DNA from 2 places in the Halobacillus sp. Cin3 genome. Region 1 is predicted to be linked to the other one. Evidence: riboswitches for the same ligand, from Rfam matches in the RefSeq annotation. Region 1 holds a riboswitch; the other holds the start of a gene.
The links. A riboswitch is a leader RNA that binds a small molecule or an ion and turns the genes downstream of it on or off. The one in region 1 is predicted to bind cobalamin.
Positions count from the first base shown of each region.

Region 1 (9,889 bases):
CGACCGCAGCGGATTCAACCGGCTGTTTCTTGACTGCTTTTAGCAGATAGAGCAAAAATCGTTCCACTCTCTGTTGGAAATGAGGATACGATTCACCCTCGGGCGGTGTAAACCGATCCGGCCGGGACACCCACGCCCTATAGAGGGCTTTATCCTTTAAATCCTCATATGTGCAGGTTTCCCAATCACCGAAATGGATTTCCCTCAAGGAAGAACTTCTTCCGTATCGACAGCCGGGGAACAACAGCTCCGTCGTTTCCAGGCAGCGAAGCAGATCACTGCTGTAAATCAACCCCATATCAGGGAGCTGGTCCTTGAGCTTTTGTATGTTTGTTTTCCCTTCTTTGAGAAGCGGAAAATCACTCCAGCCAATATATTGTCTCTGTTTGTTTCCTTTGGTTAATCCATGACGGATAAAATAGAGATCCACCATACGATCCACAACAGTGTTTCCCCTCCTTCTACCGTTGCACCTAGAACATCGCCCGTCATTCCCTCGAACGATCGGATAGATAAGTACCGGAACAGCCAATACATCAAAAAAGCAGCTGATAACGAAAGAAAGACCGGAACCCAGAACAGGTGATATCCAGCAATGAATAATGCAGTCAAAATAATGTTCTGCATAAGACTGATGATCATTAGTTTTTTTTCATAGGCTGACTGAAAAAGCACGCATAACCCTACCTGCTTCGCAGGCGGTGTCCAGGCAAAATGATAAAGAAGGATACCTCTGCTTATCCATGGAAGGACAAGGAGTCCGAACGCAAATGCAGCAAAGGATACATGCAGGGTTTCCATTAAAAACAGGAATCGGACAGAAAGGAGCAGAAGGACGGAAAGGACGCCGAAAGCCCCCGTGCGTGGATCACTCATGATCTCCAATCGTTTATCGATGGATTGATAGGAGAAATAAGCATCCCCTGTATCCATCCACCCATCCAGATGAATACCTCCAGTGAACACACTGCTGATAATCAAAGCTGCGAGCGCAATCCCTCCAACAGACATAGGCGTATACACATCCAACAGAAAAGAAACTGCTAGTGCGCATCCCCCGGCAGCAAGCCCGACCCAGGGTAGACTTACTATGGCTCCCTTCAACTGTCTTTCCTCCATCGGCAGCTCACGGCGCACAGGTAAAATGGAGAAGAATTGAAAAGCCAGAAGAAACCCTTGGACCCATGCCTTCATGGTATAAGCTCCTCCCCATTTAATAAACGCAGGAGCGCATCGGTATCCACTTCTGCTGCGAATTCTTCCGCCACTTTGTCATAAGGATCTCCGTCCTGATCCGCTTCAGGACGGACGGGAAGCTGCTTTGCATTACGAAGCCTGTTCAACCAATCCGTTCGAAAGCCATCATTATGGAAGACATGATGCAGATGGGTGCCTATCACTTTGCCATCGTTCCAGACTGCTCCTTCCTCATGGCCATTAAAACTGAACAAAGCTGAAACTTCGTCTTCAGCTGTGACTTCTCCGAGGTGAATTTCATACCCTTCAACAGACTGGAGTCCGAAACCACTGGAAGAGTGTACTTCTCCGTGCACCTTCCTCGTCTGCTTGTCGGTATGAAACACCGACCTCATCGGCAGAATGGACAGTCCCTCATGGGAACCGTGTTGATCTGTCAACTGCCGGGTGAGCATTTGATATCCTCCGCATATCCCCGCTGCTGTTCCTCCCCTATGTATATAAGAGGTCAGAGCTTCAGCCAAACCTTTGCTTCGCAATGCTTTCAAGTCTTCAATCGTACTTCTTGTTCCCGGAAGAAGTACGGCATCCGGACATCCAAATTCTTCCTTCTTATACACATAGCGTATACTGACATCCTTTTCCCTATAGAACGGATCGACATCTGTAAAATTGGAAACGTAAGGAAAAACGATGACGGCAAGGTCCAGAGACTTGGGAACGGTGGAAGCCTTAGGGGGACGTAATGACAAGGAATCCTCCGCTTCAATATGATGTTCGACATGCGGAAGAACCCCAAGGATAGGGAGTCCCGTATAGACTTCGAGCCACTTCCGTCCATCTTCGAACAAGGCAGGGTCCCCACGGAACTTATTGATGATGATCCCTTTGATCCTGTCCCTGTGATGCGGGGGAAGAAGTTCCAGCGTACCGACAATGGATGCAAAAACTCCGCCCCTGTCGATATCCGCTGCCAGCAGGACCGGAACGTCAGCAAGGTCGGCGACAGCCATATTCACAAGCTCCCGGTCATTCAAATTCACTTCAACAGGGCTTCCGGCTCCTTCAATCACGATATAGTCAAAAGAATTATTCAGTTTGTCAAGGCTCTGCTTGATGGCTTGAAGCCCCTCTTCATAAAAACCGGCCCGGTAATCACTCCCTGATAATGTCTTCACCGACTTTCCGAGACAGATGACTTCCGCATGCTGATCGTTTCTCGGCTTTAGCAGGATTGGGTTCATTTCCGGAAGGGCCGGTGTCCTGCACGCCTCAGCCTGGACTCCCTGTGCCCTTCCGATTTCTGTACCCCAATCGGTTACATAAGAATTATTCGACATGTTCTGCGATTTAAACGGGGCTGCTCGATATCCCTGGTTGGAGAGCCACCGGCAGATTGCAGTTACAATGAAGCTCTTCCCTACATTGGAAGCTGTTCCTTGTATCATTAGTCCCTTCATAGCTGTTTCCCCTTTTTAAGCTGGGCATGACCGAACTGCACTTGATAAACAAAGTCGGCCATAGCAACCAATTTTACATGGAGGGTTCCCAGCAGTTGTAGATATTCTTCAATCACAGGCGGATGATTGGATGCATCCGAAAAAAGATCATTAGAAACAACAATCAAATGACCTGCCCGTCCATTTAAATGAATGATTTCACCCAGAATCGCGGCCACAAGATCATCGACGTCGTCATCATCGTCCATCTTCATCCATTCATTCGTCGCCCAGGTCGTCAAACAGTCCAGGATGACAACGCTCCCATCAGGAAAAGAAGCTTCCGAAGGTTGTACTGGATGCTCATGAAGAACCCATGTATATAACGAATTTTCCCTGGACTTTTGATGATGATTAATCCGGTGCTGCATTTCTTCATCTGTGTTAACCCCTGCAGCAATATAATGAAGGCTTTCTTCTCCTGTATCCACAGCTTTCCTCTCCGCCATGCTGCTTTTGCCACTTCTGACACCGCCTATCACTACTGTAAGCATACACTTCTCCATTTTTCCAGAGCTTCGAGAAGCTGTTCATTATCCGTCCGCTGTTTCACCGCCACACGAACAAACGCACCGTTCAACCCCTTGAAGTTATTCGTATGCCGGACCGTTAACCCTTCCTGCAGAAGAAACCCGATCATGTCATCGGCCTGGGTGTGGAAAGGGTCTCTCATAAGAAAGAAGTTGGTTTCCGTGGATAAAGGAGTGTAGCCCAGCCTCTTCAATTGTAAAAAGAGATAGGCTTTCTCCCTGGAAATATCAGCAGCTGTCTTCCGGGCGAATCCTTCCTGACTTAAACAATACATACCCGCTTCCTCAGCAAGTGCGTTGACACTCCACTCCGGCTGCAGACGCTTCAGTGCTTCAACCACCGCTGCCTCCCCCATCAGATAACCGAGACGGAGTCCGGGAATGCTGTACATTTTTGTGAGTGAGCGAAGAAGAAGAACATTCGGAAATTCAAACAAGTCTGGTGAGAAGAAAGGCTCTCCTGAAACAAAATCGTAAAAAGCCTCATCAATCACGACCTGGACATTGTTGAATTTACAGAGTTTTAATAACCCATACAATACATCAGGCCGATAGGTTCTCCCTGTGGGATTGTTGGGATGACACAAGATTAATAGATCCAGGTTCGGGAGGTGTGGAAGAATATCTGGAATAAAGAGATGAAAATTCCTCTTTTCAGATACATGAAAGTCGATGATTTCACAGCCATACGCCTCACACGCTTTTTGGTATTCAGAAAAGGTTGGTTGAATAATCCCTACCCTCCTGCCCTGCCAAAACCGGGTTAGCATATGAATAAGTTCAGAAGCTCCGTTGCCGACGAGTACTTTTTCTTCCGGCAGGTCCTGCATCAAAGCAATTCGTTCTGTGAGACGCTTTTGTTCAGGATCAGGGTATTCCTGGATCAAGTCCAGATGGTTTGCCATATGATCCTTCAACCCTTCCGGAGACCCGTATGGATTTGTATTCACGCTGAAGTCCGTAATCGTTTCTTTCGGTATTTTCCCATGCATTTGATAAAGTTTATAAGGATTTGCCCCATGAGACGGCCAGTTCAAACCCAATCCCCCCTAACCAGAGCAGGACAATCCATGCTGCCACCGTCCGTGTTAACAGTACATTGACCTGCTTGATATGTATGTCTGCCAATTCATGATGAGGAAAACCAATATACGGGCGGAATGACTTTTCCCCGAAATACGTATTTTCTCCACCTAAACGTACGCCAAGCGATAAAGCGGCTGCGGCTTCCCCCCAGCCACTGTTCGGGCTTGGGTGATGCGAGGCCTGAGAAGGCAGGTGACGGAACCTCCATCGCTTTTCACGGAATGTTCCATTGGAAACGATGAGCGTCACCCAAGCCGTCAGCCGGCTTGGGATATAGTTAAACACATCATCCATTTTCGCTGATACATACCCGAAGGCTTTGTATCGGTCTGTTTTGTAACCGACCATTGAATCGCACGTATTCACTGCTCGATACAACACCGCGAGAGGTGCTCCTCCGATTAAAGCGTAAAAAAGTGGTGCTGTAACGCCGTCACTTGCATTTTCAGCCACCGTCTCGACCGTACCACGGACAATCTCATCCTCTTCAAGATGGTCCGTATCCCGGCCGACAATCCACCCAAGCTCCCCACGTGCGGTCTTCCAATCCCCGTCCTTCAAAGGTAAATATACCTTGAGAGCGGCTTCTTTCAGCCCTTTTCCTGCAATCGTCGTCCATATGAGAAGCCCTTCTACAATGACGGACGCCGGTTGACTCCATAAAGCCACAGCGGCTGTCATCCCCCATGCAATCAGAAAAGCAGAACCTGTAACGGCAATCCAAAGAAGGGCTCCTTTCCAAACCTGGTGACGGCCTTTGTTCCAGGACTTCTCCAAAAACGCAATAAGCTTTCCCATTCCTGTGACAGGGTGAGGCATCTTTGTCGGGTCACCAAAAAAGTAGTCAAGCAGGCAGCCTAATGTGAGGGCAAGCAGATGGGGAATCAAAACCCGTCCTCTTTTCGGTTGAGGTATCGGGCAGCCGCTTCCTTCGTCGCTTTGTATACAGCAAGACCGACCGCTCTGCCTAATTTGGAAATGGTTCCCCCATATTCCAACGTCGTTCCCTGCTGGGTGCCTGCGATTAATACACTATCCGTAGAAGTTCCTGTTGCCGCTGTACCCGTTACAGGATCGTTAATCCCCATATCCATCAAAGCCCTCACCTTGGCCTCTGTGGCGGTCATCAAGCTTTGAGCATAGGCCTGTTCAGATAAATGTCCGTCTATGAACACCCAGGTGTTGATCGTCCCAGGCACGGTTTCTTGTATATGACTGCTGCCGTGGACGACATCCACAGCGTTACCTGTTCCTGCAGTGACGACGACGAGCAGCGTAAAATCTTCGTTTTCCATAAACTCGATTGAAACATCCTCGACGTCCGCCGCTGTCATCATGCCCACGGTCCTATGGATCTGACAGCCCCATCGCTCCGCTTCTGTCATTAAATACCCCGCTGGATCATCACATCGGAAAGAATGGTCTACCTGGACGTTGATAAATTCTTCAAACCAGCCGAAGCCGGGATGAAGAACGGCCGAGGAATAACACTTCAAAGGTTGACGACTTTTGTAATAGACCCGCTCCTTTGAAACGTCCAACTCATCTGGTGATAGGATGGATTTTGGTTTATCTTCGTTAAAAGAGGGGACGACATTTGTAAAAGGCTTTGAAAAGGAGGGGTGGGCATGGACATGGATATCTGATCGGTAGACGGCTGATAGATGCTGTTCATTCAGCACTATTTCCGGTTCTTCAAGCGCCTTCACCTTTCCTTGATCCAAAAGAAGGAGACGGTCGCAGTACAGGCTTGCCAAATTCAAATCGTGGAAGATCGCGACGACCGTCAGTCCGTTTTTCAAGGACCATTGCTTTAACGCGTCCAGCATCTGCTTTTGATAACTGAAATCCAGGTGGTTCGTCGGTTCATCCAATAGTAGAATACCAGGTTTTTGAGCAAGCGCCTGTGCCAGGAAAACCCGCTGGCGCTCTCCTCCACTAAGGGATAACAGCGACTGATGTCTGAACTGTGTCACCCCGGTTTGTTCCATCACCTCTTCAGCAATCCGGTAATCCTCATTTGTCCACTGCTTGAAAAGGCCTTTTTGATAAGGGTAGCGGCCTATCAATACGGTCTGCTCCACTGTTGTGGAAAAGGACACATCATGATGCTGGGGCAGGACTGCCATTTCCCTCGCTGTTTCTTTCGCTGTCATACGGGTGATCGGACGGCCTTGAATGGCAATGTCTCCCCTGACTCCCGGCAGCGTCCCGTTTATCGCTTTGAGTAACGTCGTCTTTCCACTGCCGTTCGGACCGAGGACACCAAACATTTCACCCTTAAGTACAGAAAAGGACAGATCATGAAGAATGTCATGGTCGTAGCCGGCATAGAGATGTTGCACGTCAATCATGAACTTCTACCTCCTTTTCTTCTTCGGATTAGTATGGCAGCAAACATCGGTGCCCCGATTAGAGCGGTCACCACACCTATAGGAAGCTCGGATGGGGTGACGATCGTTCGGGCCAGTAAATCAGCGAGAATTAAAAACGCACTGCCATTCAAGACACACAATGGTATAAGGTGCCGGTGGTCACTCCCAAACAACTTCCTGCATATATGAGGGATCACCAGTCCGACAAATCCGATCGTCCCGGATACGGCGACAGCCGCACCAGTCAAAATAGAGGCCGCAGACAGGACCACGTATTTCTGAAGCTCCACATGAACCCCGAGCTGCCTGGCCCGTTCCTCACCAAATGTCATCGCATTCAGTTCCTGTCCTGTAAACATGAGTAATAAGACTCCACCAACAAAGAAAGGAAGAATCAAATGGACATAATCCCAGCCACGGTTACCGACACTGCCAAGCAGCCAGTTGATGATCTGCCGCAGCTCCTCTCCTGTCAAAGAAATCATAAGGGAGATGAATGATCCGAGGAATGAGCTGAAGATGATCCCAGTTAATATGATCGTCGTCATGGACATTGATCGGTCCACAAGCCTGGCAAAACCTACGACGATAAAAATCGTGCAGATCGCAGCCGTAATACTTACGACTGGAAGCGTAAAAGAACCGGCAAAAGGAAGACTTATGCCCAGGAACAAAACCGCAACGGCTCCCACCGACGCACCTGATGACACGCCGAGTGTATAGGGATCTGCGAGTGGGTTTTTTAGCAGCCCTTGAAAAGCAGCCCCTGATACAGCCAGTGCGCCGCCTACCAACCCTGCAAGAACGACCCTCGGCAGCCGGATCTGCAGAATAATCGCCTGCAGAGTAGGATCTGTCCCTTCAGACATATGTGAAAATGGAAGCAGCTGCCCGCCGATGATGCGGGCAATCGCTTCGAAGGAAATCGGGACACTGCCTAGGGACGTCCCAAGAAAAATGCTGAAAACTAAAAACAAGACACTACCAGTATAATGAGTGGTCTTATTCGCTAAAAACGTCTGGATAAACGGCTTCTGCAAGTTCCTGAACCCCTTCAACTAAACGTGGACCCGGACGTGTGACAAGGTCGGAATGAACATCATAGACCTGTTCATCCTCAACAGCAGGTACGGTGTCCCAGCCATCCCGGCTTAACACACTGCCTTGAGGATCTTCTGTGTAATAGCCATACGTCGTAATGATGACCTCCGGCTGCAGTTCAACGATCGCTTCATTATTCATTTTGAACCAGCCTTCCTGATCCCCGACGACATTTTCCGCCTGAATAACAGCCAGCATTTCATTCAAAAATGTCCCTTGTCCACCTGTGTAGATTTCAGGTTCCGGTGACACTTCCACAAATACATCTTTTTTGTCTTCCTCAGCAATTGCAGCCGCCTTTTCTTCGACCGCTTTCAAGTCGTTCTGCATACCAGAGACGATGTCTGAAGCTTTTTCGCTAGTTGCGGTAATATCTCCAATCGTGGCAATCGTTTCATAGACCGTATCGAACGAAGAAGCATCCTGGACGACATAAACGGCAATCCCAGCATCACGAATCTGCTGAAGGGCTTCTTGGGAAGTATGCGCTCCGGAAGCATGAGCAAGGACTACGTCCGGCTCAAGAGAAAGGATTTTCTCTACATTCAAATCCTGACCTCCAATTTTTTCCTTTTTGGCAGCTTCTTCCGGGTAATTGGCGAAATCACTAACCCCGACCACTTCCTCGTTCAAGCCAAGTGCAAACAGGATTTCCCCATTGCTTGGAATTGTACTGATGATTTGATCCGGTTCTTCTTCTATGGTTACTTCATTATCCATAGCATCCGTTAAGATCAATGGAAAAGAACCCTCATCTCCGGACGTTTCGTTTTCTTCTGTCGTTTGTTCAGACTGGTCATCGGAAGACTCTGCCTCCTCATTTCCACCTGAAGCACACCCTGCCAATAGACCGATGACAAATAACACAGCCAGCAGCTTTCTCCATAAATGTTCCATCTTTATTCCTCCCCTTATTCCTTGGAACACAAAAAAACACATCCCCGGAAAAGATGTGCACCATTAGAAAACACCGCAGACGGGTCTCTTCTAATCTTTCGACACACCCTCCTATCCGCGTAGGTTTTTTTGGTGTTTAAAGCAGGCAGGTCTCCTGACTTCAGGTCAACAAGCCCCGCTCCTTCCCATACGATTTCGCGTACAGTGGATCATGCGGGTCTCTCTCTGTTACAGTGGCGGGACCGTGCTGGAATTACACCAGCTTCCCTATTAAGCAATTGAGTCGTTCAATTGCGCCTGCTTTTCCAATATGTAATTCAATTCTATTGTAAACGAAATTTGACTAAATTGCTCCCATTTTCTTTTTTTCCGTCGGACTTTATTGAACCCAACCTGCCTTTCAAAGCTGTCCATCCTGTTCTTGTCATGATCCGTCCATTTCACTAACGTGCACCAAAGAAGCTTGAATAATATACCTTTCCGGCGCATCTCCAACAAAATTAAACGGATAACAGGTAGTCAATGTCAATGTCGGCTCCTTCTTATCCACAATGACAGAGCGGTCGTCTGCATCGGTAATCCAGGTCTTCTCTACTTTGTATTCATAACGCTTTTGTTCATACTCATAAAAAAGGGAATCTCCTTGCTTGATATCGCCCAGGTTCGTAAAAACCGTCTCCCGGTGCCCGCTTAACACGGTATGCCCTTTTTCATCAGGAGTGGTGGTCCACTCACTCACATACATGCCGACGCCTCGCTTCAGTGAATCCTCATCTGCTCCCCAGTAAGTGGTGTATCCTTTGTTAAGCATCGGGATGATTAACCTTCCCATCTGTTCTCCTTTTTCATATGTAGATACTTGCTCACTGTATACCTTTTCTTCCCCGGCCGTTTTACGGTCCGGCCCATCCATGACCGCCCTTTCATTTATTTCCGTGGAAGCTTCCTCCCATGTACTGATTTCTTCTTGGGAGACCTTCTCTACTGCACCGGCAGCATTCCACCATTGAAGTCCATAAAACAGAGAGATGGAAAGCCCGATGGTTATGATCCCAATAAGAAATTTATTCACGAAAAAACCTCCTTTTCATTAATAAAGAAAGGGAGAAGCCGCTGTGCGGCTTCTCTATCTCCTTCTTATGCTGTCTCTTTTCTTCTGTACAAAAGGACGGCTCCGGCAGCAGCGGCAGCAAGTGCGCCTGCT
Region 1 covers NZ_CAMZMV010000001.1:974,724-984,612, forward strand. Annotated here, with positions in the region: gene QMA39_RS05275 (adenosylcobinamide-GDP ribazoletransferase) at 400-1,194, opposite strand; gene QMA39_RS05280 (cobyric acid synthase) at 1,191-2,657, opposite strand; gene QMA39_RS05285 (bifunctional adenosylcobinamide kinase/adenosylcobinamide-phosphate guanylyltransferase) at 2,654-3,190, opposite strand; gene cobD (threonine-phosphate decarboxylase CobD) at 3,178-4,263, opposite strand; gene cbiB (adenosylcobinamide-phosphate synthase CbiB) at 4,229-5,197, opposite strand; gene QMA39_RS05300 (adenosylcobinamide amidohydrolase) at 5,197-6,666, opposite strand; gene QMA39_RS05305 (iron ABC transporter permease) at 6,663-7,727, opposite strand; gene QMA39_RS05310 (ABC transporter substrate-binding protein) at 7,690-8,685, opposite strand; cobalamin riboswitch at 8,812-9,001, opposite strand; gene QMA39_RS05315 (class D sortase) at 9,110-9,757, opposite strand; gene QMA39_RS05320 (DUF6612 family protein) at 9,823-9,889, opposite strand, start outside.

Region 2 (4,350 bases), on a different contig from region 1:
TCTCTCTCGGTCTTGCATGGTTTTTACAGAAGTTCTCAAAAAAAGGAACTTCCGAAAGTTTTTCTTTCGGCTACCGGCGTTTCTCCCTTCTGGCCGCTCTTATTAATAGTATCGTCCTGATTGTAGGATCCATTTTCATATTCATCGAAGCCGTTCCCCGGCTTTTCGATCCTCCTGAGCCCCATGCCGGGGGGATGCTGGCCGTGGCCATTCTCGGCATCGTCATTAACGGAGCTGCAGTTTTCCGCCTGCGCGGCGGAGATTCCATGAACCAGAAAGTCCTGACATGGCACCTTCTCGAGGATGTCCTCGGGTGGATCGCTGTTCTTATCGCCAGTGTCATCATGATGTTCTTTGACGTGCCGATCCTTGACCCGGTGGCTTCCATTGGAATCACTCTGTTTATTCTATATAATGTCGTCAAAAATCTTGTCCAAACGATGAAGCTGTTTCTGGAAGCTGTCCCTTCGGATGTGGATCTTAAACGGATCATTGAAAAAATCAATGACCTTCCAGGGGTGTTATCCAGCCACCATACCCACCTGTGGTCTCTCGACGGGGAAAACCATGCTTTTTCCACCCATGTAGTCGTAGCAGGAAATGCGGGGAAACAGGAGATCTGTACCATTAAGGAAGGCGTAAAACACACACTGGAATCCATCCAGCTGGAGCACGTAACGATTGAAGTTGAATACGAAGACGATCCATGTGGGCTGGAAACTTAAAAACAGCAGGCTGTCCAGCCTGCTGTTTGTTGTCCTTATAATTCAAGGGTTTCCGGTGTCTTGGAACCTTTGTTCATGTAACGGATCGTTTCCGGGAGGATTTCAAGAACGACAAATTCCGGATCATCCTTGCCATCGAACCATCGTGTCATCTCATCATTCCAAATCCACTCTTTAATCTCCTGATCACTGCGGATTTTCGCCTGCCCCTGTACTTCCAGGTAGGTATCACCGTAGCCTTCTCCTTCATATCCCAGAAGGATATGAACGTGTGGATTTCCCTCGATTTCCTCTGCTTTATGTGTTTCCTTGCTCGTCGGTGTGAAAAACGTGAAATTCTCATCGTTGAAAAAAGTCATGTAACGGGTGTGCGGTTTGCTGTCCTTTACCGTAGCGAGTGTTCCAACTTTATGATTATCCATCAGTTGATGGATCCGCTGCTTCAATTCTTCCTGATTCAATGTCATGCTCCTTTCCACTTTTCATTTCTTTGATTTCACAGTCAGTTTTCCCCGAAATAATGGAAGTAAACCAAAAAGTATGCCGGGATAAATCATTGACATGAAGTTCACACCACCTGGGTATAGTACATCTATGCGCAGCGCCCAACCGGGTCTGTGCTAAAATAAAAAGAAACGATCATCTAACAGAAGGAACAGGAGGAAGCGTGTTGAATCGGCAGCTGTTTACAAAAAAATGGAGCCTCATTTTCATAGGCTCGATTTTTATCGGTCTTCTCATATTTTTCATAAGCGCAAAATCAAGCAGCTCTGAACCTGTGGAACGCTCTGAGCTGACACCCACATTGTTTGTACATGGATATAAAGGCGGCCCGCGCAGCTTTCAGTCGATGATGGACCGGATGGAAAACCTTCAATGGGGGAAAAAACATATGACCATCTATGTTTCTGCATCCGGTATGGTATCGATTCAAGGAAACTTCTCCAATACACCACGCCCATTTGTCCAGGTACTTTTCGAAAACAACCGGGCAAGCATTCAGGACCAGACGTACTGGCTACAGCAGGTGATGAAGAAGCTGCGGACGGAACATAAGATCCAGCAGGTGAATCTAGTCGGTCATTCGATGGGCGGCCTGGCTTCTGCCGGGTATCTCATGTCAGAGTCCGACCTGCCGGCGCCTAAGGTTGAAAAACTGGCCGTCATTGCAAGTCCGTTCAATGGGATTAAAAAGGAAGGCTACTTTGCCTCCAACTACGGGGAGGCGACCACAGATCTCCAGCCCGGCTCAGAAGCTCTCCGACAGATGGAAGAAAACAAGGAAAACTTCCCACCCGAAATTGAAGTTCTTGCCATTGCGGGCGTCATCAACGGAACGGAACCGGAGGAAGACCATTGGGATGGACTCGTCCACTCCTCCAGCGTCAGCAGACTGGAGAAGATTGTTCCCTTCGGTCAGTACAAAGAGGAACTGATTTTCAACAATCTGGCCACACATTCCGGTCTGCATGAGCTTGCAGAAGTGGACCGGATGCTTGCCGTTTTCCTTTGGGATGAAACGGACGAAGATAACCTTAACTCTTTTGACGAGCATTTATAGTCCACATTCCCGGCACCTTTTCAGAGGTGCCGGTTTATTTTTTCTCCAAAATGAACAGCCACATAAATGTCAGCGCCTGCTTCAAATCCTCATCAAGATCGGCAATAAGGTGAGGTTCCACTCCTCTTTTATAAACGCCTTCTCCATCTATCACTTCCCAGCCATTTTCAACAGCCAGCTGCTGTAATTCCCATGGCATCATCGTATTGCAGATCACCTCTTCCCCATAAAGCCTCCGATAGCTGTTCACTCTCGGCATTGCTGTGGGACCGAGAAGCCCGATACAGAGGCGTCCACCCGGCTTCAGCACCCGCTTCATTTCCTCCAGACCCGCTGCAGGCACTTCTGTCCATTCCAGTGAGTTAACAGCCATTCCACCATCAAACTGTTCATCTTCAAAAGGCAGATCCGCCAAATCGCCCTGCACAAACCTCAGCTGCGAATGATCGTTCACCCGTTGATTGGCCTTGTTGACCATATCTTTGGAGAGGTCCACGCCTGTCACGTCATACCCTTCCTTGGATAACAAATAGGAACCATATCCATCTCCACAGCCAAGGTCCGCGATTGTCCCAGCCGGCATATATTTTTTCACAAAAGGGACAATGCTCTTCCTGCTTCCCTCTTCCCACATGGTGCGGCTCTTTTCTCCCCACATATCCGAACGGCTGTCCCATTGGCGTTCTGCTTCCTTATGCCAGTTAAACGTTTCACTCATTTTGAACCCTCCCGAAAAAATTTTCTCCAACTTTTATTATAGTATATAAAACCGCGCCACTCACTGGTTTCCCTTGTCGGAAAAAGGGGAATCCTACCATCAACCCAAAAGAAAAGAGTTGCATGATTCATCCACCCACGTTATGATGAAAACACAAGATAAGCTATTTAATATTAACAAAAACACCATATATAGTATGAACGAATCGAAGATGCCACAAGGCTTAATAGGGAATCCGGTGTAAAACCGGAGCTGCCCCCGCAACTGTCAGCACTCGCGAAACGGTAAAACCACTGTGCCACGCACGGGAAGGACCGGAGTAAGAACGAGTGTCAGCCAGGAGACCTGTCTTCATTCGTCGCAGTTTCAACTTCTTCGGGGATTGAGAAGATGAAGCGATGAAATGAAAGAGCCTTGTCTCTTCCTTTTTTTCGTTTCATGGTTTCATCCGCTCACCCCAAAGAGCGGTTTTTTTTATGAAAAAAAAGGAGTGACACTATGGCTGCCACATTAACGACGACAAGCTGGACGGACAAAATCAAACAATGGAGGGACGATTTCCCTCAGCTTCCTCTGGACGGTTTTTTGGAACAGCAGTCTTCACAGATCGCAGACAAACCCTATGATGAACAGGCAGATGCTCTTATCCTCAAGTGCCTTGCCGAAATAGATGAAGCGGCACCGGACTGGACTTATGCAGCCAGCCGGATTCAGCTTACCCGTATGTACGAAGCCTCTGCCGGGAACCGCGGCACAACGAAGGCCTATCAAAATTTTCATGGCTTGATTGAGACGCTGATCGAGAAACAGATTTACACACACAAGCTGCTCACCTATTACAAAAAAGAAGAACTGGACGAACTGGAACAGGTTATCACACCGGAACGCGATCACTTATTTACGTATATCGGTCTGAAAACGCTGTCGGACCGTTATTTGGCAAAAAGTAAGTCCGGGGAGATTTTTGAGCTCCCTCAAGAGCGTTTTATGATTATTGCCATGGTTTTAATGGCCCAGGAAAATGAAAGCAAGCGCCTCTCTCTTGTGAAAGAAGCGTACTGGGCCCTCAGTCACCTGTATATGACCGTTGCTACGCCGACCCTTTCCAACGCCGGAAAAAGATATGGACAGTTAAGCTCCTGTTTCATTGACACCATCGATGATTCCCTCCAGTCCATCTATGACAGCAACACTGACATCGCCAATTTGAGCAAGCATGGCGGGGGCATCGGTGTGTACTTAGGAAAAATCCGCAGCCGAGGCAGCGACATACGTGGATTCAAAGGAGTCTCCTCAGGGGTCCTTCCATGGATGAAACAGCTGAACAACACCGCGGTCAGCGTGGA
Region 2 covers NZ_CAMZMV010000006.1:69,956-74,305, forward strand. Annotated here, with positions in the region: gene QMA39_RS17025 (cation diffusion facilitator family transporter) at 1-725, shown strand, start outside; gene QMA39_RS17030 (pyridoxamine 5'-phosphate oxidase family protein) at 761-1,186, opposite strand; gene QMA39_RS17035 (alpha/beta hydrolase) at 1,396-2,286, shown strand; gene QMA39_RS17040 (class I SAM-dependent methyltransferase) at 2,321-3,004, opposite strand; cobalamin riboswitch at 3,197-3,372, shown strand; gene QMA39_RS17045 (ribonucleoside-diphosphate reductase subunit alpha) at 3,503-4,350, shown strand, end outside.
Region 2: linked by a shared signal. The riboswitch ahead of QMA39_RS17045 (ribonucleoside-diphosphate reductase subunit alpha) and the one ahead of QMA39_RS05310 (ABC transporter substrate-binding protein) in region 1 are both predicted to bind cobalamin.